DNA from 2 places in the Nitratidesulfovibrio termitidis HI1 genome. Region 1 is predicted to be linked to the other one. Evidence: predicted binding sites of a transcription regulator. Region 1 holds the regulator's gene; the other holds the start of a gene.
The links. The regulator HrcA, encoded in region 1, represses chaperone genes, less so after heat shock. The targets are predictions, from matches to a motif close to TGTTAGCACTCNNNNNNNNNGAGTGCTAACA.
Positions count from the first base shown of each region.

Region 2: a site for HrcA is predicted at 9,767-9,797, ahead of groES (co-chaperone GroES). Genes of this name have one in related genera too.

Region 1 covers NZ_KI632512.1:1,553,900-1,565,700, forward strand. Annotated here, with positions in the region: gene DESTE_RS06320 (menaquinone biosynthetic enzyme MqnA/MqnD family protein) at 1-804, shown strand, start outside; gene DESTE_RS06325 (DUF429 domain-containing protein) at 859-1,944, shown strand; gene DESTE_RS06330 (hypothetical protein) at 2,123-2,314, opposite strand; gene DESTE_RS06335 (DMT family transporter) at 2,351-3,382, opposite strand; gene DESTE_RS06340 (nucleotide exchange factor GrpE) at 3,620-4,222, opposite strand; gene hrcA (heat-inducible transcriptional repressor HrcA) at 4,324-5,391, opposite strand; gene DESTE_RS06350 (TusE/DsrC/DsvC family sulfur relay protein) at 6,302-6,619, shown strand; gene DESTE_RS06355 (hypothetical protein) at 6,839-7,111, opposite strand; gene DESTE_RS06360 (hypothetical protein) at 7,283-7,588, shown strand; gene DESTE_RS06365 (ABC transporter substrate-binding protein) at 7,744-9,072, opposite strand; gene dctP (TRAP transporter substrate-binding protein DctP) at 9,246-10,475, opposite strand; gene DESTE_RS06375 (YitT family protein) at 10,543-11,406, opposite strand.
Region 2 covers NZ_KI632512.1:4,070,553-4,082,353, forward strand. Annotated here, with positions in the region: gene DESTE_RS16275 (DEAD/DEAH box helicase) at 67-1,746, shown strand; gene DESTE_RS16280 (YajQ family cyclic di-GMP-binding protein) at 2,018-2,506, shown strand; gene DESTE_RS16285 (hypothetical protein) at 2,750-3,148, opposite strand; gene DESTE_RS16290 (methyl-accepting chemotaxis protein) at 3,348-5,237, opposite strand; gene DESTE_RS16295 (ATP-binding cassette domain-containing protein) at 5,636-7,600, shown strand; gene DESTE_RS16300 (Na+/H+ antiporter NhaC family protein) at 7,810-9,216, shown strand; gene groES (co-chaperone GroES) at 9,842-10,129, shown strand; gene groL (chaperonin GroEL) at 10,173-11,801, shown strand, end outside.

The sequences.
Region 1 (11,801 bases):
ATCGGGTACCTGAACGTGCTGCCCATCTACCATCCGCTGGAGTCGGGCATCATCCCGCACGAGTACGAACTGGTGGCCGGGCCGCCTGCGGTGCTGAACAACATGATGGCCCGGGGCGACCTGCACGTGTCGTCCAACTCGTCGGTGGAGTACGCGCACCGGTGGAGGAACTACCTGCTGGTGCCCGATCTCGCCATCGGCAGCCGGGGGCCGGTGCAGAGCGTGCTGCTGCTGTCGCGCCGCCCGGTGGAGGACCTGGCCGACCAGCCGGTGCTGATCAGCGCCGAGACGCACACCTCTGCCGCGCTGCTGCGCCTGCTGTTCCGCGATTACTACAAGTTCCCGGTACGCTACGAGGTGGGTTCGGCCACCGGACGCATCGCGTCGGGCAACCCGCCGGAGGCGTTCCTGGCCATCGGCGACGAGGCCCTGCGCCTGCGCAACCACCCGGAGTTCCCGTACCGGCTGGACCTTGGCGAGGCCTGGCGGCAGTGGACCGGCCTGCCCTTCGTGTTCGGGGTATGGGTGGTCAGCCGCGCCGCCGCGACAGCAGGCTGTTTCGCCAATGACCCGTGCGAACTGTTGCAGCGCGCCCGCAACTGGGGCGAACTGCACATGGACGTGATCCTCGACCTGACCTTACAGGGCTGCCCCCTGACGCGCGAAGAACTGCGCCAGTACTACCACGGCCTGGTCTTCCACATGGGCTTTCCGGAAATGGAAGGACTGCGCCTGTTCTACCACCGGCTGGCCGAGGCGGGCGAAATACCCGTGGCGCCGGAACTGGAATTCTTCAGCATGTAGCGCATGGCGGCCCCGCGAACAGGACGCGGGGCCGTTTTGCGTTTGCGACCCGCCATGCATACCAGCGGAAACCCCACGCAACTCGCCAGTCAGGATACGCCCGTCGCGTCGCACCCCGCCCACACCCTGCCCGTGCGGATTCTGGGCCTTGACGTTACGGCCACCCCCGGCCCACGCAAACCGCTGACCCTGGCGGTGTGCGACCTTGCGCCGGGGAGCGGGAACGCGCCGGATAACGGAATGCCGGACAGGCCAGGCTTGCCAGACTGGCCGGACTGGCCGGACTGGCCGGGCCTGCTCGGCGCACCCCCCGTGCTTACCCTGCACGAACTGCGCGAACTGCACGCGCTGGGCGACCTGGACCGGCTGTTCGGTGGGTTGTTGGATGCGGGCTTCGCGGGGGGCGATGTTCCGCCCGACGCGGGCTGGGTGCTGGGCATCGACGCCGCGCTGGCGCAACCGCTGGAACTGGTGGAACAACTGGACTGGCCACGCGACTGGGCCGGATATGCCGCCCTGTGCGGAACCATGGACCGCGCCACGTTCCGCGATCTGTTGCGCGGGGTGTCCGCCGCCCGGCCCGCCGGGCAGAAGTACCTGTACCGCGCCTGCTGCCGCCGCGCCGGGGCCGCCAGCCCCATGAACACGGTGCGGCCGCCCGTGGCCCTGATGTTCCACGCCGTGGCTCCGCGTCTGGCCGCGCACCAGGTTCACGTGCCCCTGCTGCGCCCCCTGCCCGATCTGTCGGCTTCGCCCCGTGCGGCGCTGGAAACCTACCCCGGCTGGCTGGCCCGCCAGTTGATAGGCCGTACCCCGTACAAGGGTGGCGAGAGTTCAGACCGGGCAGCCCGGCGCAAGGCCCGTACGGACCTGCTCGGGAGCCTGGCGGGGCTGGCCGGATCGACGAACGCCACCGGCCTTCCCTTTCTGACCATCCGTTGGAACGCGGACCATGCCGCCCGCATGCTGGACGACCCGGAAGCGGACCTGCTGGATGCCCTGCTCTGCGCCGTGCTGGCCGCAGCGTCCACCCTGCGGCCCGGCTATGGCCTGCCAACACGATCGGCCCCGCCGCGCGGCATCACCGCCGCCCAACTGGGCGTGGAAGGCTGGATCGCCGGACTGCCGCCTGTGGCATAGTCTCGCCCCCTGCATCCCCTCCGCAGATACTGCGGCGCACCCATGCAAAAAAACGGCGCGTGACGATCATCCGCCACGCGCCGTATCTGCGCAAAGTTCGGGGTGCCCTCGCGGGGTCAGCCCCGTGTGTTGCCCGCCTCAGTCTGCGGCCATTGTCCTGACGGCAACCTGTGTCCGCCTACCAGCCCGCTCCGCCGCTGAACAGATAGGACAGCATGGACCAGGTAGCCCCCAGCAGCCCAAGCAGCAACAGCCCCAGAAACAGGCGCAGAACGCATCCTGCGGCGGCCAGCAGTCCGCGCACCAGCAGCCAGCCGAGCACCAATGCCACGGCGGTCACGAATATCAGGCTCAATATCTGCACCGTCATCCCTCCGTCCGTTAACGGCGCAGCGCGCCCTGATTGTCATGCATCCTCATGCGCCGCCGCATCGGAATCTTCAGCCATCTCGCCCGGACGGCATACCCGCGCGCCCGAACCGCCAGTTCCGCCAGTTCCGCCAGTTCCGCCAGACGCACCCGAGGCACCGGACAGGCCCAGCCAGATGGCGAACAGGGCGATGCCCGCCCCGGCCATACCCCATCCGTCGGTGGGCCGTTTGAACAGCACGATGTCCCACATGAACGACAACGCGGGCTGCACCAGCATCACCAGCCCCGCCAGCGAGGCGGGCAGGCGCGGCAGCCCGGTGGACAGCAGCACCCAGCCAACGCCCTGGCACAGCACGCCGTAGGCCACCAGGTAGCCGCCGCTGGCCGCATCTGCAATGGCAAAGCTGTCGCCGCGCACCAGAATGCCCGCGCCGCTCACCGCGGCGCAGGCCAGTGAAATGACCGCCATGTTGGCCACCGGCGAAAGCATGCCCGCCATGCCGCGCGACTGGCGCAGCAGCAGGATGAACCCGGTGTAGAACAACGCCGTGGCAAAACCGTAGCCCACCCCGGCCAGCGAATCGCCCACCACCAGCCCGCCATCCGTCGATGTGGGCAACAGGTCCGCCGGGCTGACGCCCAGCAGCAGCCACAGCCCGGCCAGGGCCAGCGGAATGGCCGCCATGTGCCGCCCGGACAGCTTTTCGCCCAGCAGCAGCGCCCCGGCAATGGCGATGAAGAATACCTGGAAATTGCCGATGATGGTGGCCAGCCCCGGCCCGATGAGCAGGATGCCCCGGTGCCAGCACTCCAGGTCCAGCGCGAACAGCACGGCGGCTCCCACCATCACGCCCCACACGCCGGGCCGCGCGCGCAGCCGTTCGCGCCGGGCCAGGGCCACGCACAGCAGGGCCAGCCCGCCGAAGAACATGCGGTAGAAGGCAGACTGGCTGGGCCCCACCTGCACCAGCTTCACGAACACGGCGGAAAAGCTGATCAGCACGCCGCCCCCGGCAACGCGCAGCAGCCCGCCCGCATCAAGGCAGGGGGAACGGTGTGTACTCATGCGGCCCCCCATACTGCGAAGCCGGGTGAAGCGCAAATGGTGTCGGTGCCCCAACTGGCATCAGGCAGACGCCGGGCTGACCCCGGGCAGACGCCGGACAGGTGACCGGCAGCCCCACGGCCCGTTTTCCGGGTTCCTTCCCGGCGGAAACGCGAAGGCGGCACGTCCCGCCGGGGGACGTGCCGCCTGATGTCCGCATTGCGTGCCCTTTGCTATCCGGGCGCCTATTCCGGACGCCTATTCCGTACGGCTTACGGTGACCTTGGCGGGCCGCAGCAGGCGTTCCTTCAGTCGATAGCCGCGCTGCATCAGCGCACACACGGTGTTTTCCGGCAGGTCGGGGCGCACTTCGGCCCCGATGGCCTCGTGAATTTCCGGGCTGAACGGTTCGCCCGCCTCGCCCACGGGTTCCAGGCCGTGGCGCTTCAGCGCGTCCAGCAAGAGCTTCTGGGTCATCTCCACGCCGATCAGCATGTCCTTGCAGGCCGCGTTGCCGCGCCCGTACTGCAGGGCCAGGTCCAGGTTGTCCAGGGTGGGCAGCAGGTCCGCCAGCACCACTTCTGCGGCGTAGCGCACCTGGTCGTCCTTTTCGCGCTGCAAGCGCTTCTTGAAATTGTCCATTTCCGCCAAGGCGCGCAGGCGCTGCTCGTCGGCCTCGGCCCGCTCGGGACATTCCGGACACAGACGGGCGGCGCACTGTTCGCGCAGGCCGTCATCGTCGATCACCACGGCGGAACCCGCAGCGGCCTGATTCCGCGAGGAGGCATCGGCCTCGGTACGCAGGGCCTCGGCCTCGGGGCTGATCTCCACATTGTCCTTGAACACATTGCTGGGGGGCATGTTCCTGAATCTCCTTGAAATCCTGAAGCGTGACGTCGTCGTTGAAATATCCCGCCGGGGCGGGTCGCATGTATCGGGCGCTGTCCGGAAAATGGCCGGGATTACGGCAGTCGGGAAGGGGCTGCGGCAAACCGTTCGCTGAACAGTTGGGTGAGCGCCCGCGAAACGCACTGCACCACCGGAACGATCTTGGCGTAGTCCATGCGCAGCGGCCCCACCACGCTGACCACGCCGCGCGGCGCGTCCCCACCGTACGGGGCGCTGATCACGCTGCACCCGCGCAGCCCGTCGGGCGCGCCGTTGGCCACGTCCTGACAGAAGGTGATGCGCACGTCGCGTTCGGACAGGGTGCGGTCCAGAAGTTCCAGCAGGCGAGAGCGTTCCTCGATGGCGGCCAAAAGGTCGCGCATGCGGCCCACATCGGTGAATTCCGCGTGCTCCAGCATGTTCAGCGTGCCGTTGACGATGAGTTCGCGGTCGTCACCCATGTGTTCGACGGCGCGGCGCGACAGGGCCAGGGCGCGCACGCACATTTCTTCCAGCCGCGACCCCGCGCGGGCCAGTTCGTGGCCGATGCGATCACGCGCTTCGGACAGGGACAGCCCCCGGAAATGGTCGTTGAGATAGTTGCCGAAGCGCACCAGTTCATCCTGCCCGTAGCGCTCGTCCACGCGCACGGTGCGGGTGCGCACAAGGCCGCCTTCCAGCATCAGCACGGCCAGCACCAGCCCTTCGGCTGCCGGGGCGAATTCGATGCTGCGCCAGCGGGCCTCGTCCTCGCTGGGGGCCACCACCATGCCCAGTTGCCGGGCATGCCCGGACAACAGGTTGGCGGCGCGGCGCAGGATGCCGGAAATCTCCAGTTCCTGCCGCGAAAGCTCGTCGGCTATGGCCTCCCGCTCGACACTGCCCAGCGGCAACGGTCGCAGCAGGCTGTCCACATACAACCTGAAGGCGCGCGCGGTAGGCACCCTTCCTGCGGACGTGTGCGGCTGCTCCAGATACCCGAGGTCGGTCAGGTCGGACATGGTGGCGCGCATGCTGGCCGGGGAAAGATGCAGACCGGAGTGCTCGGCCACGGCGCGAGACCCCACGGGCGAGGCCGAGGCGATGTAGCTTTCGATGATGGTGGCGAGCACCTGGGTTTCGCGCTGTCCGAGGCTGGGCATGAAGGCTCCGGCATCATGAGGATGCAGTTCTTGCAGTAGCACAAACGGGTAACAACGGGGGTGGGGGCTGTCAAGGTTGGCAGGGGTATGCCCGCCCCGTTCCGCCAGACCGACACGCCGGAACAAGGCGGCGCCGGCGTGCCGGACGCGCCGCACACGACGTATCGGACCGAACCGGTCCACCAATTGTGACATATTTCACAATGACTTTGCCAAGAAGACCTGAATGCACCGTAATACACTGTTATTTCAGACTGATAACAAAAACGAACCCACCACTGCCATTTTCAGCCTTCGCAAAGGTACCCCACTGTATGCGGCATGTTGTGCCCACTCACGACTAGTGCATTATTTCACATACATTGACACAGTTCCGACAACACACTACAGTGCCACCTGTCACCGGGGAGTGGAAATGCATCATGGCATGCATCACTTACCCTGCCCCACATAGCAAACCCCATACGGCCCGTAATGCGCCCATCCTGCCGGGCATGTTGCGGCTGGTGAGCAACTGTTTACACGCTCACCTGTAGGGGGCTGTAATGCTTGCCGAAAAAACACCCACGCCTGCCTTGAATTTTTCATGACATTGTGGCATCTTGTGCCTCGTCCGCATGTCTGGAACCCGGAAAAACCCGCGCGATTCGGTTCTCCGGTACCCGTGTTTGCGTCCCCCTTCGGGGTACGTTGCGGGTTCACCAGCGAAGCGCCCGCATGGGAGCCTCGTTGACACGCCGGGTGGCTGCGGTTTATCCAGCGGGCAGAGTCTGCCCATGGGCGACCATCATTCGGATAGAGGCAGCGGATCGCTGCTTATCATCGGCCGGCGCATCGCCGCACGATGCGAAGGTCAGGCGTTTGTCGTGCATCCCTTTCACTGCCAAGAACCTGTCCAAGGAGGACACGCATGGCTGAAGTCACTTACAAGGGCAAGAGCTTCGAAGTCGATGAAGACGGCTTCCTTCTTCGCTTTGATGACTGGAGCACCGAGTGGGTTGAATTCGTGAAGGAATCCGAAGGTATCGCGGACATCACCCCCGATCACCAGAAGATCATCGACTTCCTGCAGGACTACTACAAGAAGAACGGCATCGCCCCGATGGTTCGTATCCTCTCCAAGAACACCGGCTTCAAGCTGAAGGAGATCTACGAACTGTTCCCCTCCGGCCCCGGCAAGGGCGCCTGCAAGATGGCCGGCCTGCCCAAGCCCACCGGCTGCGTGTAGTCCATACGGCCCATTGTTCACGAAAGGGCGGGAGCGCAAGCTTCCGCCCTTCTCATTTCCCTGGCCTGGCCACGCAACGCCGTTGCGCCACGCCGCAAAGGGCGGGAGCTTGCGCTCCCGCCCTTTGCGGCTTTCAGTGGCACGCCTGGCCAGTTCAGGCGCGCCGGTTGCGGGCTTCGTACTGCGAAGCGTGGTTGCTTGTGGGAAGGACGACCGGAATCAATGTTCGGTGCCGTCCTCAGCGGCGTCGAACAACGTGTTCAGCGCCTCTTCGCGGCACAGGACGCTCGACGCCATGGCGATGCTGAACGTCGAGTGGGCCTTCTTCCACAGGGAAAGTATCTGCTGCACGGAATGAACCATGGACAGCAGCACCGATGCAGGCACGATGTACGCGCCGTCCGGTGTGCGTTCCAATCCGTCCAGCGATACGGAAAGGCCCGTCAGTTCCTTGCCCACGTTACCCAATAGGCCGTCAATGTCATGCTTCACGTTGCGAACCCCATTCTGCGAACTTGGCGCCGTGCGCGCTCGCGCCGACGCCGCTACTGGTCTAGCAGGGGCACCCCGCGCCGGTCATTTATATTTTCCCCGCCGGGCCAGCGGTGCGCGGCCGCACAGCTTGACGCGGCCCATGCCGCGCAATACACCGGGGAATACGCCATGTTCGATTATACCAACGCCACCACCGATGCCATGTCCTGGCTTGCCGCTCTCTCGCCCCTGAGCGAGCAGGATCTGTGCGACCTGTGCCTTGCCTTGCGCACGCGCGGCCCCGGGCAGCGTTTTTGCTGCACCCAGGACGCCAGCCTCCTGCTGCTTGAAGCACAGGGAGCGGATACCCCCCTGCTGCTGCTGTCCGACAGGGCCGCGCGCAACCTGCTGGACTACCTGGTGACCGGCTACCTGCGCGACAAGCCTCGCGGGCTGCGCGCCTGGCATGCGCGCGAATACGGCGGGCACGACTAATCAGCGCCTTCCATATCTTCTGCCTGCCTTTACATTCCCCCCTTACGCCCGCCACGGAACCCCACATACAAGGGCCGCCCCCCTTCGGAAGCGGCCCCGGTGGCATCTCTTGTCACGCCGGTACCCGGCCCGAACCCGGGACCGGAACCGGCGGGCTACCTGCGCAGCACTTCGGCGTCCCAGCCGCGTTCCAGCGCTTCCAGCCAGTCGGCGGGAATCTCGGGCACGGCGCGTTTTGCCAGCACGTCGGGTGACAGGGTTGCCTCGCCCATCTTCATGGCGGCGAAGCGCGCGCGCCATTCCTCGGGCAGACGCCCCACCTCGATGGCCGGAAAATCGCCCCACCAGGCCGGGTCCATCTTGGCCAGCTGCGCCTCGGGCGACAGCAGGAAGTTGGCAACCACCATGGCCCCCGCCTTGTTGGGTGCGTTGAAGGGAATGGCCACGAAATGGGTGTTGAAGATGGACCCGTCGTCCAGGACCACGGTGCGCACGGTGGCCGGGTAGGTGCCGTCATCGATCAGCGCCTGGGCGTGGGCCGGGTGGTACGAGACGGAAAAATCCACCTCGCCCCGCGCGAACAGCGCGTCCAGCGCGGCGGCATCGCGGGGGTAGGCGCGTCCGGCCTGCCACAGGTGCGGGGCCAGGTCGCGCAGCCACCCCCACAGGACAGGCGCCTTGCGGCCCAGCAGGTCCTTGTCCAGCGGACGCATGTACTGTGCGTGGCCCCCGGTAAGGGCATAGAAGGCCTGGCGGATGAAGGCCGATCCGGTGAAGTCCGGCGGCTGGGGATAGGTGAACCGTCCGGGGTGGGCTTTCACCCATTCGCCCAGTTGGGCCATGGTGCGCGGCGGTTCGGGGATGCGGGCGGTATCGTATTCCAGCACCAGCTGGGCGCGGCCATAGGGGGATTCATAGCCGTCCACGGGATAGCCGAAATCGGTGGAGCTCTGCACCGGGTCGGTCAGGGCCATGTTGGGCAGGGCCGGGGCATACGGCCCCCACAACACGCCGCCCAGCCGGGCGTTGCGAAAATTCTCGCCGTTGATCCACAACAGGTCCATGCTGCCCGTGGCGCGGCCAGCCGACTTCTCCGCCAGCAGCCGATTGACGAACACCGGGGCCTCCATGGGCACCCGCACCAGGGTGATGCCGTACCGGCGCGCCAGTTCCGGCGCGACGAAGCCATCCACGTAGCGGTTGGCCGTGGCCATGCCGCCGTACATGTGAAAGCGCACCGTGGTGCCGCGCGCGGCGGCTTCCACCTCGGACCAGGGGAGTGACGCGGGCTTGGGCAACGTCGCGTCTACGGCCGCGGCAGGCCGCCCCAGACACAGCACGGCCAGCAGCACAAGCGCCGCCATGCGGAACAGAGGGAACAGGTGGGACTGAAGGAACCGGGGAAGCAAGGGGACGGAACGGAACGGTCGGAACGGGTGGCGCGCGGTGGCCGGACGGCCGGAAGGCGAGCGGAACGGATGCATGTACCCTCCCTGTGGGTGCCTGACTGTGTCTGGATATCGTGCGGGGAGCAGGCCCGAACCACGCCTGAATCGGGCCCAACCAGGCAGGATCATGCCGGATCAGACAGGATCAGGCCAGGGCAGGCCAGAACCGGACCAGAACCGGGCAGAACCGGGCGGGGAGCGGTGCCGCCCTACTCCGGCGGGCTCTGCTCCGCCTGCCGTGCCGCCCTTTTGGCGATTTCGTACAGCGTGGGGTCCACCCCCACGAAATCCACCACCTCGCGCTCGCCCAGGCGCAACCGCTCGCGCCAGCGGCGCAGCACGGCGTCGTCGGGCACGGCGAAGGCCAGCCCCTGGGCACGCAGTTCATCGCGGGCCTCGGCCTGCGCCTCGGCGGCCTGGGCGCGCGCCTCGTCCACATGGTCTTCCCAGGCGTCGCGCAGCACGTCACGCATGTCCTCTGGCAGGCGTTCCCAGAACGTCCGGCTGACCAACGGCACGTACATGGCGAAATAGGCGCGGTCCTCGAACACGTGGGTCACCCCGTAACGCCACAACTGGCCGGACACCGCCGTCTCGTGGGTGGTCATCAGCCCGTCCAGGTTGCCGCCCTGCAGCCAGTGCGGCAGGTCGGGCCAGGGCACCACCAGGGGGCGTGCGCCCATGGCCGCCAGACGCAGTTCGTTGGCCGGGCCGCCCGCCACCCGGATGCGCAGGCCCGCGAGGTCTTCGTGCCGCCGCACGGCGTGGTCCACCAGGTACAGGTTGGCGTGCCCCAGTTCCAGCCAGCGACCCAACACGGTGACGCGCAGGTTGCGCTCGATGCGCGAATCGATGATGCGGCCCGTCGGGCCATCGGCCACGGCCAGGCTGGCACGGGCCGGGGCGCCGTAGAAGACGGGCAGCATGAACACGCCGCAGTCGGGCACCACGGAATGCAGCACCCACGTGCCCGGCAGGGCCATTTCCACGCGGCCAAGGTTCAGCGCCTGCAACACGTCGCGGTCGCGGTACAGGCTGGCGCTGTCGTACACCTCCACCCGCAGCCGCCCGGCCAGACGTTGCCGGACGTCATCCGCAAAGCGGCGCAGGGCCTTGACCTGGAAATGCGTGGGACCGTTGTCCACGGAAATGCGCAGCACCGGCACGCTGTCCTCGGCGCGGGCGGCTGGCGGGGAATCGACGGAAGGGTCGGCGAGGGACTCGGAAACAGGCGATGCGGAGGGGGAAGGGGCATCCTGCGCCCGCGCGGGCGGTACGGCGGCAACCAGCAGCGCGCACAGCGCCATGGCCAGACAGGCGACCAGTGCAGCGACACGCGGCGCAAAGCGGCACCGGGATACGTGACTGTCGGGCAAGGGACGCGCGGTGCGCGCCGGGCAGCGGCGCACCGACGGGGCTCGCGGAACAAGGTCGGTCATGCAGCCTCCCCCAAGGCGGTCTCGAAACGATGCTTGCGTGTCGGCCAGTATGCCACAACAGCCTGCGTCAGTACACCTTTCTCCGGGCAAACTGGCCACCGAGCACGGTGAAGGTGTTTTCCACGATGAACAGCGCCTCGGGGTCCACGGTAAACACCAGTTCCTCCATGCGCTTCAGTTGTACGTTGTTGGTCACGGTCATGACGATTTCCCGGTCGTCGCCGGAATACCCGCCCCGCCCTTGCAGGAAGGTTGCCCCCTGTCCCAGTTCGGAAACCAGATCGTGCCCGATGCGCCTGCTGTGCTCGGAAATGACGAACACCACCTTGCGCTGGTTGAACAGGGCCAGCACGTATTCCATCGTCACCGCCGCGATGAATACCTGGATCAGCGAGGCGATCACCGTGTCCACGGGCATGGAGACGAGGCTGGCGGTGAACAGCACCGCGTTGAAGCAGAAGCCGAACCGTCCGATGCCGAGCCCCAGGCGCCGATGCAGGATGATGGCCGCCACGTCCAGCCCGCCGCCGGACCCCAGCGACCGCAGCATGATGCCGCCCCCTGCCCCGCAAATGACCCCGGAGGCCACGGCGGCGTACAACTGGTCGTGCACGCCAAGGTCCACCCCCTGAAACACTTCCGCGAACAGCGAGGTGGCCAGCATGCCGTACAGGCTGTAGAGCAGAAAACGCCGCCCCACGTGCAGCCAGCCCAACGCGAACAGCGGGATGTTGCACAGCAGGTACCAGGCCGCCGGAGACAGCAGGTGGGTGTGGTACCAGGAAAGCAGCGCGATGCCATAGATGCCGCCGGTAAGAAACCCGTGCCGGGCCACGATGCCCTGCGCCCCAAGGGCAAACAGCGCCGACCCCACGGTGAGCAGCAGCAGGTTCCAGCGGACGGAATAGGCCAGTTCCTTGCGGGTGAACATGCAAACCTCCCTGCCCGGCCCGGTGCCTGAACGCACACGGCCGACATGAAAAAAACAGGGGCGCGCCCCGCCATGCGGCAGGCGCGCCCAGCTCAGCCCGATTCAGCCAGATTCGGGCCAATCCAGCCCAGTCCTCCGCGTACCGTCGAGACCGTCAGACCATCAGACCGGGGGCGCGTTGGCCGTGCCTCTACCCCGGATGCGGCGCGCGGGCAAGGGTGCGGCCTGGATCAAATGCAACGGAAACGCCGTCCGCCGCCTGCTGCGGCACGTCATGCGACGTCCGACGTCATGCGATGATCATTTTCAAATTCAACATGTTACATCAGCATGACATTACGAAGACCACCGCACACCGCTACGGCAAGATCCTTGGCGCACCCGGCAAAGATGAA
Region 2 (11,801 bases), 2.5 Mb from region 1:
CGGTTCCGCCTTCCGCGTCCCGTGTTCGAACAGCCAGGCCCCCGGCCATTCCGGAGTGTTTCCGCCGTGACCTTCGCCGAACTGCCCCTCGACGCCCGCCTGTTGGCCGGGGTGGAAAGCATGGGCTACCATCTGCCCACCCCCGTGCAGCGCCGGGCCATCCCCGCCGCGTTGTCCGGGCGCGACGTGCTGGCCCTGGCCGCAACCGGCACGGGCAAGACCGCCGCCTACGCGCTGCCGCTGCTGCAACGTCTGCTGGAGGGTCCGCGCGGGCAGGTGCGGGCGCTGGTGGTGGCCCCCACGCGCGAACTGGCCGAACAGATTCACGACCATATCCGGCGGCTGGCCTCCATGACCCGCCTGCGTTCCACCACAGTCTACGGCGGGGTGGGCATCATGCCGCAGGCCCTGCGGCTGCGCACGGGCGTGGAGATCGTGGTGGCCTGCCCCGGTCGGCTGCTGGACCACCTGCGGCGCGGCAACCTGGACCTTTCCGCCCTGGACGTGCTGGTGCTGGACGAGGGGGATTCGCTGTTCGAACTGGGCTTTCTGGCCGACGTGCGGGAACTGCTGGCCGCCGTGCCCGCGCGGTGCCAGCGCATGCTGTTTTCCGCCACCTTGCCGCAGGCCGTGCGCGGCCTGGCGGGCGAGGCCCTGCGCGACCCCGTGACCGTCAGCGTGGACGCGCAGGCCCCGGCGGCCACCGTGGACCATGCCCTGTATCCGGTACCCGCCCACCTCAAGACCCCGCTGCTGAAGGCCATGCTGCGCGCCCGGCTGCTGCCCGGCCTGGCGGAGCATTCCGGCGCTGTACATGCGCCCGAATTGCCCGATTTTCCGGACATGCCGGAAGACGTTGAAGGCGACATCGATGATGGCAATGGCGATGGCATCGACGACGCTGCCGCCAGACAGACCGGCGGCGATCACCCGCCCGCGCACTTCGTCGAGGATGAGCCCCTGGCCGGTGCGGTGCTGGTGTTCGTGCGCACCCGGCACGGGGCGCGCCGCCTGTGGCAGCAACTGGCCTCCACCGGGCTGCACGTGGGGTGCCTGCAGGGCAAGCTTTCGCAGCGGCGGCGTCAGGCCACGCTGGACGGGTTTCGCACCGGACGCTACGCCGTGCTGGTGGCCACCGACGTGGCCGCGCGCGGGCTGGACATTTCGCGGGTAACCCATGTGGTGAACTACGACGTGCCCGCCACGGCGGACGCCTACATCCACCGCATCGGCCGCACCGGGCGCGCCGCGCGTTCCGGCACGGCCATGACCCTGGTGGCCCCCGGCGACGAGACGGCGGTGCGCCACATAGAGCGCGCCCTGGGCGGCCCGGTGACCCGCTGCCGCTTCGAGGGCTTCGACTATGGCGCAGCGGCGCGCAGTCCGGAAGGGGCGCGCCCGGCCCTGCCGCCCCGGCAGGCCCGCCTGCCCGGCGGTCGCAAGCCGCAGCTGCAAGCCGCCGAGGTTCCGGAACCGCCGCGCCAGCCCGCCCGCCCCCGTCCGGCCCGCCATGCCGTGCCCCCGGCGGCCCAAGGTGCCCTGGGCGGTGCGCAACAGCCGCAAGGTCAGCAAACGGCCAAATCTGTCAGGCCGCAGCCCGGCCCCGGAACTTCCGGGCATGCGGGGCAGGATGCGCGCCCCAAGGGCGGTAGGGACGGGATGGGCCGTGAAGGCAGTGGGCGCGGGTCTTCCGGTGGTTCGTCCGGTGGTTCTTCTGGCGGCTCCGGGCCCCAGTCCGGCAGCTGACCGCGCATTCCGGCCTGCGCCGCATCGGCAGCGGGTCAGATCACGGTCCGGCGCAGGCTCCGGTTCGACGCACCTCGCGCTGGCTTGAACCATGACGCTCCCTTTGCTACATCCTGTGTCCTCATGCAGGATCGGCAGGCCTTGTCCGAACCGATCTGGCCCGCCTTGGCCCGACTTGACCTGGCCCGGCCCGACCAACACCTGCGGCCACCCGGCCCCCAGAACACGTTTCAATCCGCGTGCCCACGGCACGCTCCATCCGGAGGTTCGCATGCCCTCGTTCGACGTGGTCAACAAGGTAGAGATGCAGGAACTCGATAACGCCGTGAACAACGTGAAAAAGGAAGTGGACACCCGCTACGACTTCCGCAATTCCGTCACCGAAATCGAACTGCATCGCGGCGACAAGCGCATTCACCTGCTGGCGGGCGACGAAATGAAGATGCGCGCCCTGCAGGACATGCTGCAATCGCACTGCATTCGGCGCAAGGTCGATCCCAAGTGCCTTGAGTTCAAGGACATCGAACCGACGTCCAAGGGCCAGGTCAAGCGCGACGTGGTGATCCAGGAAGGCATCACCAAGGATGTCGCCCAGAAGATCGTCAAGAAGATCAAGGAGTCGAAACTGAAGGTCCAGGCCGCCATTCAGGACGACCAGGTGCGCGTGACCGGCAAGAAGATCGACGACCTGCAGGAAGTCATCCAGTTGCTGCGGGGGGAGGAGCTTGGCGTACCTCTCCAGTTCGTCAACATGAAGTAGGGCGGTGCTCGGGGGCGGCCTGCGGCTGCAACGCGGGGGACGATTAGTGGAAGACCGGGATAACTGCACTCCGTATTTTTTGTGAAATGGCATTCCGACCCGCCGCGTGCCGAGGTAAACGGATTGCCAATCAAGCGAAAACGCCCGGACACATTGCGTGTTCGGGCGTTTGTTTTGATGTGCAGCTGTCGTCGGAAAGTACAGCCCCTGCTGGCTTGTATGGTCCGTTCAGGCAACGACCCTTTACCCGGCACGTCCTTCGCGCACGGCGGCGGCAAAGGTTTCCAGGTCGTTGGGCTGTCCGGGGGTGTGATCTTCCGGGTAGAGCAGGGCGGACATGTAGAACACGGAATCGATGCGCAGGGCGTTGGATGCGCTGGAGGCAAAGCGCGACAGTCGGTCGGCGATGGCATCGCGCTCGCGCCCCTCGAACTGGGGCAGCAGGTCGCGGGCGCGGTCGGGCAGCGAGGTCAGCAGTTGCGCCTTGCGGCGCATCAGGTCGCGGTAGGCGTCCTGGTCCTCGTTGCGATGCAGCGCCTGTTCGGCCTCGTGTTCGATGTCACGCACGGTGGCGGCCATTTCTTCGAGCCAGTGTCCAAGGGCTTCGCGCCCCTTGCGGGCGTCGGGTTCGGTGGCGGGCATGGATGGCACCTCCTGTATAGCCTTAGTACCCTTGTGCGGGCCGGGGCGCAAGCGTTGCGCCCCGCGCCTTGTGCTTCCGCATGGCTGGGCAGCCAGGGGGCATGGAAGGGGCGGCGAATCGAGCAGAAAGGGGCGAGGCGTCGTGCGCCCCGCCCCCGTGCATCGTTGATGGCGGATGAGGGGCCGGAGCCCCCGCGGCTCAGCGCCGCAGTTCCAGCCGTACGCCCTTGCCAGCCGTGCCGCCCGGCGTGCCGCCCGGCGTGCCGCCCGGCGTGCCGCCCGACAACTGCGAGGTGTGCGCATCGCGTCGGTAGGATGCGCTCTTGAAAAAGTCGCATTTGGCGCAGTTGCCGATCTTCTTGGCAAAGGTTTCCTGCACCTGTCCGCCGCAGAAGGTGCCGGTAACCCCGGCACAGCTGAAGCCGTGGTCGGGCCAGGCGGGACAGATGCCCATTTCCTTTTCCTTGGGGCCGCCTTTTTCGCGCCCGCACTTCTTGAATTCCCAGCAGGGCAGGCCCTTGCCGGCCGCCGCTGCGGCTTCGGCCGTGTCGGCCCCGTCGGTTGCGGAGATGCGCGCAACGGTGCGCGAAAGGTCGCTGGAACGCCCGGCCAGGCTGAAGATGTCCTGCGCGGCGTGGTTCATCATGTCCATGGTGCGTCCGGCAATGCCGGTAATGGCCTCCACCGCGCGGTTGATCTCGGCGGATGTGGCCGACTGCTGCTCCGCGGCGGTGGCGATGGACTGCACCTGAATGCTGGTGTTGTCGGTAAGGGTAAGGATTTCCGACAGCGCGGCGCCGGAATCCTGGGCGCGGCGGGCGGCCTCGTTGACGGCGGCGCGGGCCCCGTCCATCTCGCGGGCGGCGGCGCGCGAGCTTTGCTGGATGCCGGTGATCACCTCGCTCACCTCGCGGGTGGCGTTCATGGTCTTTTCGGCCAGTTTGCGCACCTCGTCGGCCACCACGGCGAATCCGCGCCCGGCGTCACCGGCGCGGGCCGCCTCGATGGCCGCGTTAAGCGCCAGCAGGTTGGTCTGGTCGGCGATGTCGGAGATCACGTTCATCACCTGGCCGATGTTGCCCGCCTGCGCGTCCAGCGCGCCCACGCGTTCGGCCAGTTGGCCGATGACCTGCTCCACGCCGTCGATGTGGGCCACCAGTTCGTTCACCTGGCGGGCGCCATCCACGCTGCGGCGGCGGGTTTCGGCGGCCTGGTCTGCGGCGTGGGCCGCGTTGCGGGCCACCTCGAGGACCGTGGCGTTCATTTCTTCCATGGCGGTGGCGGTTTCCGCCGTGCGCTCCTGCTGGCTGTTGGCCCCCGCGTTGGCTTCCTGGATCAGGGTGGCCAGGTCTTCCGCGGCGCGGGTCACCTCGTCGGCAGCCGACATGGAGTCGGCGGCAAAGCGTTCGATGCGCGACGAGGTGCTGGCCAGACTGCACTGGGCGGCGCGCAGCGCGGTCATGTCGCGCAGCAGCACGAAGCTGCCGTGGGCGCGCCCCGCCGTGTCGGTGATGGGCCGCGCGATCAGGGAAAAGTGGATCAGGCAGGAGGCGGCATTCATGTGCGCCGTGGCGCTTGCGCCCGCGGGCATTCCGCAGGCGACGGGAATGGCGATTTCTCCGCTGGCGGCACGGCCTTCGCGGGCCTGGCGCAGCAGTTCCGCGCCCTTGGCGTCGGATGGTGCCGGACGCAGCCCCAGCGCTTCGAGAGAGGCAGGCAGGGCGGGCGCAGTGGATCCCGCGTCGAGCAGGGCCAGCAGTGACGGGGACGCACAGGTCACCATGCCCCTGGCGTCCAGCAGCATGTAGGGTTCAACCCCGTCCAGCGATTCCAGGATGGCCTGCCCGGCGGCGGCGTTGCGCAGCGCTTCGTCACGCAGGGCGGCGATGGCGGCGGCGGCATCACCCATGGCGGCGGGCGTGTCGCCTGCGGCGGCGCTGCTGTCCTTCAGGGCCGTGTCGTGCAGCAGGCGTGCGTCGGCTTTTTGCCCGCAGCAGCGGCCTATCAGCAGGCCGACTGCGGCGATGCAACCCGCAGCCAGGCTGGCAATGCCATGCGCTGCGGAAAGCGTGCCGGAAACAAGCGGCACAAGAACGGCTGCCCCGGCCGTGAGAAGGCCGGTGCCTATGGCACAGAACACGGTTTGTGAAGAAAAGTGGCGCATGGATACCCCGGGGGATTGTGGCGTGTGCGCCATTTCCCATGGCGCTTGATGCGACGGTAGTGCTGCGTCTATCTCTTGCTGTGGAGGCATGTCAATGTTAGCGCGTACTTACGTATGTTTTTGTGTTGTAGTGCTAACGTTCCGGTATCGCAGTGTTTTGTGGACTTGTTTCGTCCGGCTTGCCCGGTGGCCGGTTGCGCGTTAAACTGATTGATTGAACGCTATATCCGGCTGTTGGCGGACTCTCTGCGGACATTTGTTCGGATAGTCGAATTTTTGTTCGGCATTTTTGCGGCAACGTATATTTCTGGTGGGATACACGCATGGCACTGCTCGGCATACAGGACGTCACGCTCAACCTCGGCACCGGCAAGCTGCTGGACGGGGCCACCCTGCACGTGGAGCAGGGCGAGCGCATCTGCCTTGTGGGGCGCAACGGCGCGGGCAAATCGACGCTGCTGCGGCTGATGGCAGGTGACCTGCGCCCCGATGCGGGCGAGGTGGTGCGCACGCCGGGCATGCGCTTTGGCAGCATGCCGCAGGAGGTGCCGGTGGACATGACCGGCCCGGTGTTCGGCATCGTGGCCGGGGGGCTTGGTCTGCAGGGCGCGGCTCTGGCTGCCTTCCATGTGCTGGAAGCCGCGCGCGAGGCGGGCCGCCCCGTGGACGAGGCCGCCCTGGCGGCGGCGCGGCGCGGTCTGGAATCGGGCGAGGGGTGGGAGCACTATGGTGACGTCGTCTCCGTATGCAACCACCTGCGGCTGGACCCGGAGCGCGAGTTCTTCACCCTGTCCGGCGGGCGCAAGCGCCGGGTGCTGCTGGCCCGCGCGCTGGTGGCCTCGCAGGACCTGCTGCTGGACGAACCCACCAACCACATCGACATCGACACCATCGCCTGGCTGGAAGAATATCTGATGCGCCGCGCGCGCACGCTGGTGTTCGTCTCGCACGACCGGGCCTTCGTGCGCCGCCTGGCCACCCGCATCGTGGAGGTGGACCGGGGCAGGCTGCATTCCTACGCCTGCGGGTACGACCAGTATCAGGAGCAGCGCGAGGCCCGGCTGGAGAACGAGGAGCGTCAGTTCGCCCTGTTCGACAAGAAGCTGGCTCAGGAAGAAGCCTGGGTGCGCCAGGGCATCAAGGCCCGGCGCACGCGCAACATGGGCCGGGTGCGCGCCCTGTACGCCCTGCGCGAGGAACGCGCCCGCCGCCGCGAGAAGCAGGGCGGCGTGGCCATGCTGGCGCAGGAGGCGGAACGCTCGGGCAAGCTGGTCATCGAGGCGCGCAACGTGTGCTTCGCCCACGAGAACGCCAAGTCGGTGCTGCGCGATTTTTCGGCGCTGATCCAGCGCGGTGACCGGGTGGGGCTGATCGGGCCCAACGGCTCCGGCAAGACAACCCTGCTGCGCCTGCTGCTGGGCCAGCTGACGCCCCATTCCGGCGAGGTGCGCCACGGCACCCGGCTGGAAATCGCCTATTTCGACCAGCTGCGCACGGCTCTGGACGGCGAGAAGTCGGTCATGGACAACGTGGCCGAGGGCGCGGACACCATAGAGGTCAACGGCAACCGCCGCCACGTGGCCGGGTACCTGCGCGACTTCCTGTTCGAGCCGGACCGGCTGCGCCTGCCCGCCAAGGTGTTGTCCGGCGGCGAGCGCAACCGCCTGCTGCTGGCCAAGCTGTTCACCCGGCCGTCCAACCTGCTGGTGCTGGACGAACCCACCAACGATCTGGACGTGGAAACACTGGACCTGCTGGAGGAACTGCTGGCCGAATATCAGGGCACCGTGCTGCTGGTGAGCCACGACCGTTCCTTCCTGGATGACGTGGTGACCAGCACCCTGGCCTTCGACGACGACGGCAACGTGCGCGAGTACGTGGGCGGCTACACCGACTGGCTGCGCCAGCGCCCGAAACCGGCAGCCGATGGGGCCGGAGGAGATGCGGGGCCACGCGCGAACGGCCAGGCGGGCGACGGCCCAGGCAACGGTTCCGGCAATGGCCCCGCCAACGGCCAGATCCGCAAGCTGACCTTCAAGGAGCAGCGAGAACTGGCCGGGCTGCGCGAGGAACTGGCGGCCCTGCCCGGCAACCTGGACGCGCTGGAGCGCGAGCAGGCCACGCTGGAAGCGCGTCTTGCCGAGCCGGATTTCTTCACCACCGACCCGGAGGGCTTCAACGCCGCCGCCGCGCGCGTAGCCGCGCTGGAAGGCGAGCAGACCGCCCTGCTGGAACGCTGGGAGGTTGTGGAGGCGCGTATCGCCGAGCTGGCCCAATTCCGCGAATGACCGCGAACAGCCGCGAATAACCGGCGCGGCATGATATTCCGGGGACGCCCCCGCCAGTTCGTCTGGACATGCGGCGTCCCCGTTCCTATCTGCACGGTTCGCCGTCGCGCGCGGCAGGCGCGCGGCGGGCTTTTCCATCCGGGTCTGATCCGGACATTTCACACGTGCATGCATCGGCCCGGCAACACCGGGCTTCAAAGGATATTGTCATGTCCCGTACTTCTCATGTCGCCACGCCCCCGCACCAACCCGCCCCCAACCCTGTGGCCCTGCTGCCGCTGGGCCTGTTCCTGGTCCTGTTCATCGGCGCGGGGCTGGCTCTTGGCGCCGCCGGAACGAAGATGGCCTTCTACCAGCTGTCCCCCACGGTGGCCATTCTGCCCGCCATCGCCCTGGCCCTTGTCCTGCGCGAAAGGGCTCCGGCCACGGCGGGCCTGCCCGGCGGGCTGACCCGGCGGGTCAACGTCTTTTTGTCCGGCGCGGGCGAGATCAACATCGTCACCATGTGCGTCATCTACCTGCTGGCGGGGGGCTTTGCCTCGGTGGCGTCGGCCATCGGCGGGGTGGAATCCACGGTGAACCTGGGGCTGTCGCTGGTGCCGCATCGGCTGGTGCTGCCGGGATTGTTCGTCATTTCGGCCTTCGTGGCCACGGCCATGGGCACCTCCATGGGTACCATCGCTGCCGTGGGGCCCATCGCGGCGGGCGTGGCCGCCCAGACCGGCATGGATGCCGCGCTGCTCATGGGCGCGGTGGTGGGCGGGGCCATGTTCGGCGACAACCTGTCCATGATCTCCGACACCACCATTGCGGCCACCCGCACCCAGGGCTGCGACATGCGCGACAAGTTCCGCATGAACTTCGCCATCGCGCTGCCCGCCGCGCTGCTGGCCGTGGCGGTGTTCTGGATGGCGGGCGATGCGGGCAGGGCCGCCGCGCCTGGCGGTTACCGGCTGGTCACGGTGCTGCCCTACATCGCCATCCTGACCATGGCGCTGGCGGGCATGAACGTGTTCGCCGTGCTGTTTGCGGGCATTGCCCTGGCGGGCGGCGTGGGCATGGCCGTGGTGGAAGGCTACACCCCGCTGAAATTCGCCCAGGACATCTACAAGGGCTTTACCGGCATGCACGAGATCCTCGTGCTGTCCATGCTCATGGGCGGCCTTGGCGAACTTATCCGCTATCAGGGCGGGGTGGCCTGGCTGCTGGCCGCCGTGCGCCGGTTCACCGACCGGCCCGGCAGCAGCCAAGGGGCCGCCGCCCGCACCGCAGAGGCGGGCATCTCCGGGCTGGTGGCCGTGGCCGACCTGTGCACCGCCAACAACACCGTGGCCATCATCCTGACCGGGGGCATGGCCCGCGAGATCGCCGCCACCTCCGGCGTGGACCCGCGCCGCAGCGCCAGCCTGCTGGACATCTTCTCGTGCGTGGTGCAGGGGCTGGCCCCGCATGCGGCGCAGGTGCTGCTGGCCGGATCCATCGCGGGCATCTCGCCCGTGGCGGTGCTGTCGGCCAACTACTATTGCCTGTTGCTGGGCGTGGCTGGGGTGCTGGCCATCCTTGTCGGTCTGCCGCGTGCCCCGCGCACGACCGTGACCGAGGTCGAGCGGGTGTAATCACCCAATACGCCCAATGCGCCCGGTACGCCCGAAGCGTGCCCGAAATCTGCCCGGACAGTGCGGCAGGGCAGGTTGCCGGCCTGTCTGCCTGGATATACTGTCCGGGTAGCCTGCCTGGGCAACCTGTTCGGGCTGGCCGCCCAATCTTCCGTATTTTTCGGTTTGCAGACCTGGGGGATACGGGGATAAGGGTGAGATGGACGGATGCGTGCGAAAGTGCCCAATTTTGCAGGTTTTTCCGCAAGGAATACCGGGCGTGCAACCCGCTGGATTTGCAGGGTGCGCGAAGAAAATGCAAAAAAATGCACACGCCCCCCTTTTCAAGCCGTAAACCTGCCTTATTATCCAACGCGGTTGCCATGCACCGCCACCGCGTCAGCGGGAGCGGGCGCGCAGCCGCATCCGGCAGCCAGACCCGGCCCCTGCGGGTTCAGCCACAGCCGAAAAGCCACGATACACCGGGCGAGACGAATTTCGCCCCCCGCCACCCGGCGGGAGGGCGCGCGCGTGACACTGTCATGACGCGCGGCGAGATGACCGCCCTTGTCGCTGGCACTCGCACCCCGTGAGTGCCAAGAGACGGGACAAACAGCGATCACCTAAAGTTGGAGGACTAGTTGTCATGAATCTGAAGCCTTTGAATGACCGCGTTCTGGTGAAGCGCCTCGAATCCGAAGAAAAGACCGCTGGCGGCCTCTTCATCCCCGACACCGCCAAGGAAAAGCCCTCGCGCGGCGAAATCGTCGCCGCCGGTCCCGGCAAGGTCGCGGAAGACGGCAAGCTCATCGCCATGACCGTCAAGAAGGGCGACACCGTGCTCTTCAGCAAGTACGCCGGCACCGAGATCAAGCTTGACGGCGTCGAGCACCTTGTCATGCGCGAAGACGACATTCTCGCCATCATCGAATAACGCCCTGCGAAATCAGAACTTTCTCCCGAGGAGGATGAATACAATGGCTTCCAAGGAAATCCTGTTCGACGTCAAGGCCCGTGAAAAGCTTTCCCGCGGCGTGGACAAGCTCGCCAATGCCGTGAAGGTGACCCTCGGCCCCAAGGGCCGTAACGTGGTCATCGAAAAGTCTTTCGGTTCGCCGGTCATCACCAAGGACGGCGTGACCGTGGCCAAGGAAATCGAACTCGAAGACAAGTTCGAGAACATGGGTGCCCAGATGGTCAAGGAAGTTGCTTCCAAGACCAGCGACATCGCCGGTGATGGCACCACCACCGCCACCATTCTGGCCCAGGCCATCTACCGCGAAGGCGTGAAGCTGGTGGCCGCCGGCCGCAGCCCCATGGCCATCAAGCGCGGCATCGACAAGGCCGTTGAAAAGCTGGTCAAGGAACTCGGCACCCTGGCCAAGCCCACCCGCGACCAGAAGGAAATTGCCCAGATCGGCACCATTTCCGCCAACTCCGACACCACCATCGGCAACATCATTGCCGAGGCCATGGCCAAGGTGGGCAAGGAAGGCGTCATCACCGTCGAGGAAGCCAAGGGCCTGGAAACCACCCTTGAAGTGGTCGAAGGCATGCAGTTCGACCGCGGCTACCTGTCGCCCTACTTCGTGACCGATCCCGAAAAGATGGTCTGCGAACTCGACGAGCCCTTCATTCTCTGCAACGAGAAGAAGATCTCCAGCATGAAGGACATGCTGCCCGTTCTCGAACAGGTGGCCAAGATGAACCGCCCGCTGGTGATCATCGCTGAAGACGTGGAAGGCGAAGCCCTGGCCACCCTGGTGGTCAACAAGCTGCGCGGCACCCTTCAGGTTGTGGCCGTGAAGGCCCCCGGCTTCGGCGACCGCCGCAAGGCCATGCTGCAGGACATCGCCGTCCTGACCGGCGGCACCGTGGTGTCCGAAGACATGGGCGTGAAGCTCGAAAGCATCTCGGTGGCCGACCTTGGCACCGCCAAGCGCGTTGTGGTGGACAAGGAAAACACCACCATCGTCGACGGCGCCGGCAAGTCCGACGACATCAAGGCGCGCGTGAAGCAGATCCGCGCCCAGATCGACGAAACCACCTCCGACTACGACCGCGAAAAGCTGCAGGAACGCCTGGCCAAGCTGGTGGGCGGCGTGGCCGTGATCAACGTGGGCGCCGCGACCGAAACCGAAATGAAGGAAAAGAAGGACCGCGTCGAGGACGCCCTGAACGCCACCCGCGCTGCGGTGGAAGAAGGCATCGTCCCCGGCGGCGGCACCGCCTACATCCGCATCTCCAAGGTGCTGGACGACGTGAAGCCCGCCGATGACGACGAAGCCGCCGGCGTGAACATCATCCGCCGCGCCATCGAAGAACCGCTGCGCCAGATCTCCTCCAACGCGGGCTACGAAGGCTCCATCGTTGTCGAGAAGGTGCGCGAAGGCAAGGACGGCTTCGGCTTCAACGCCGCGTCCGGCGACTTCGAAGACCTGATCAAGGCTGGCGTCATCGACCCCAAGAAGGTGACCCGCATCGCCCTGCAGAACGCGGCCTCCGTTGCCTCGCTGCTGCTGACCACCGAATGCGCCATTGCCGAAAAGCCCGAAGCCAAGAAGGACATGCCCATGCCCGGTGGCGGCATGGGTGGCATGGGCGGC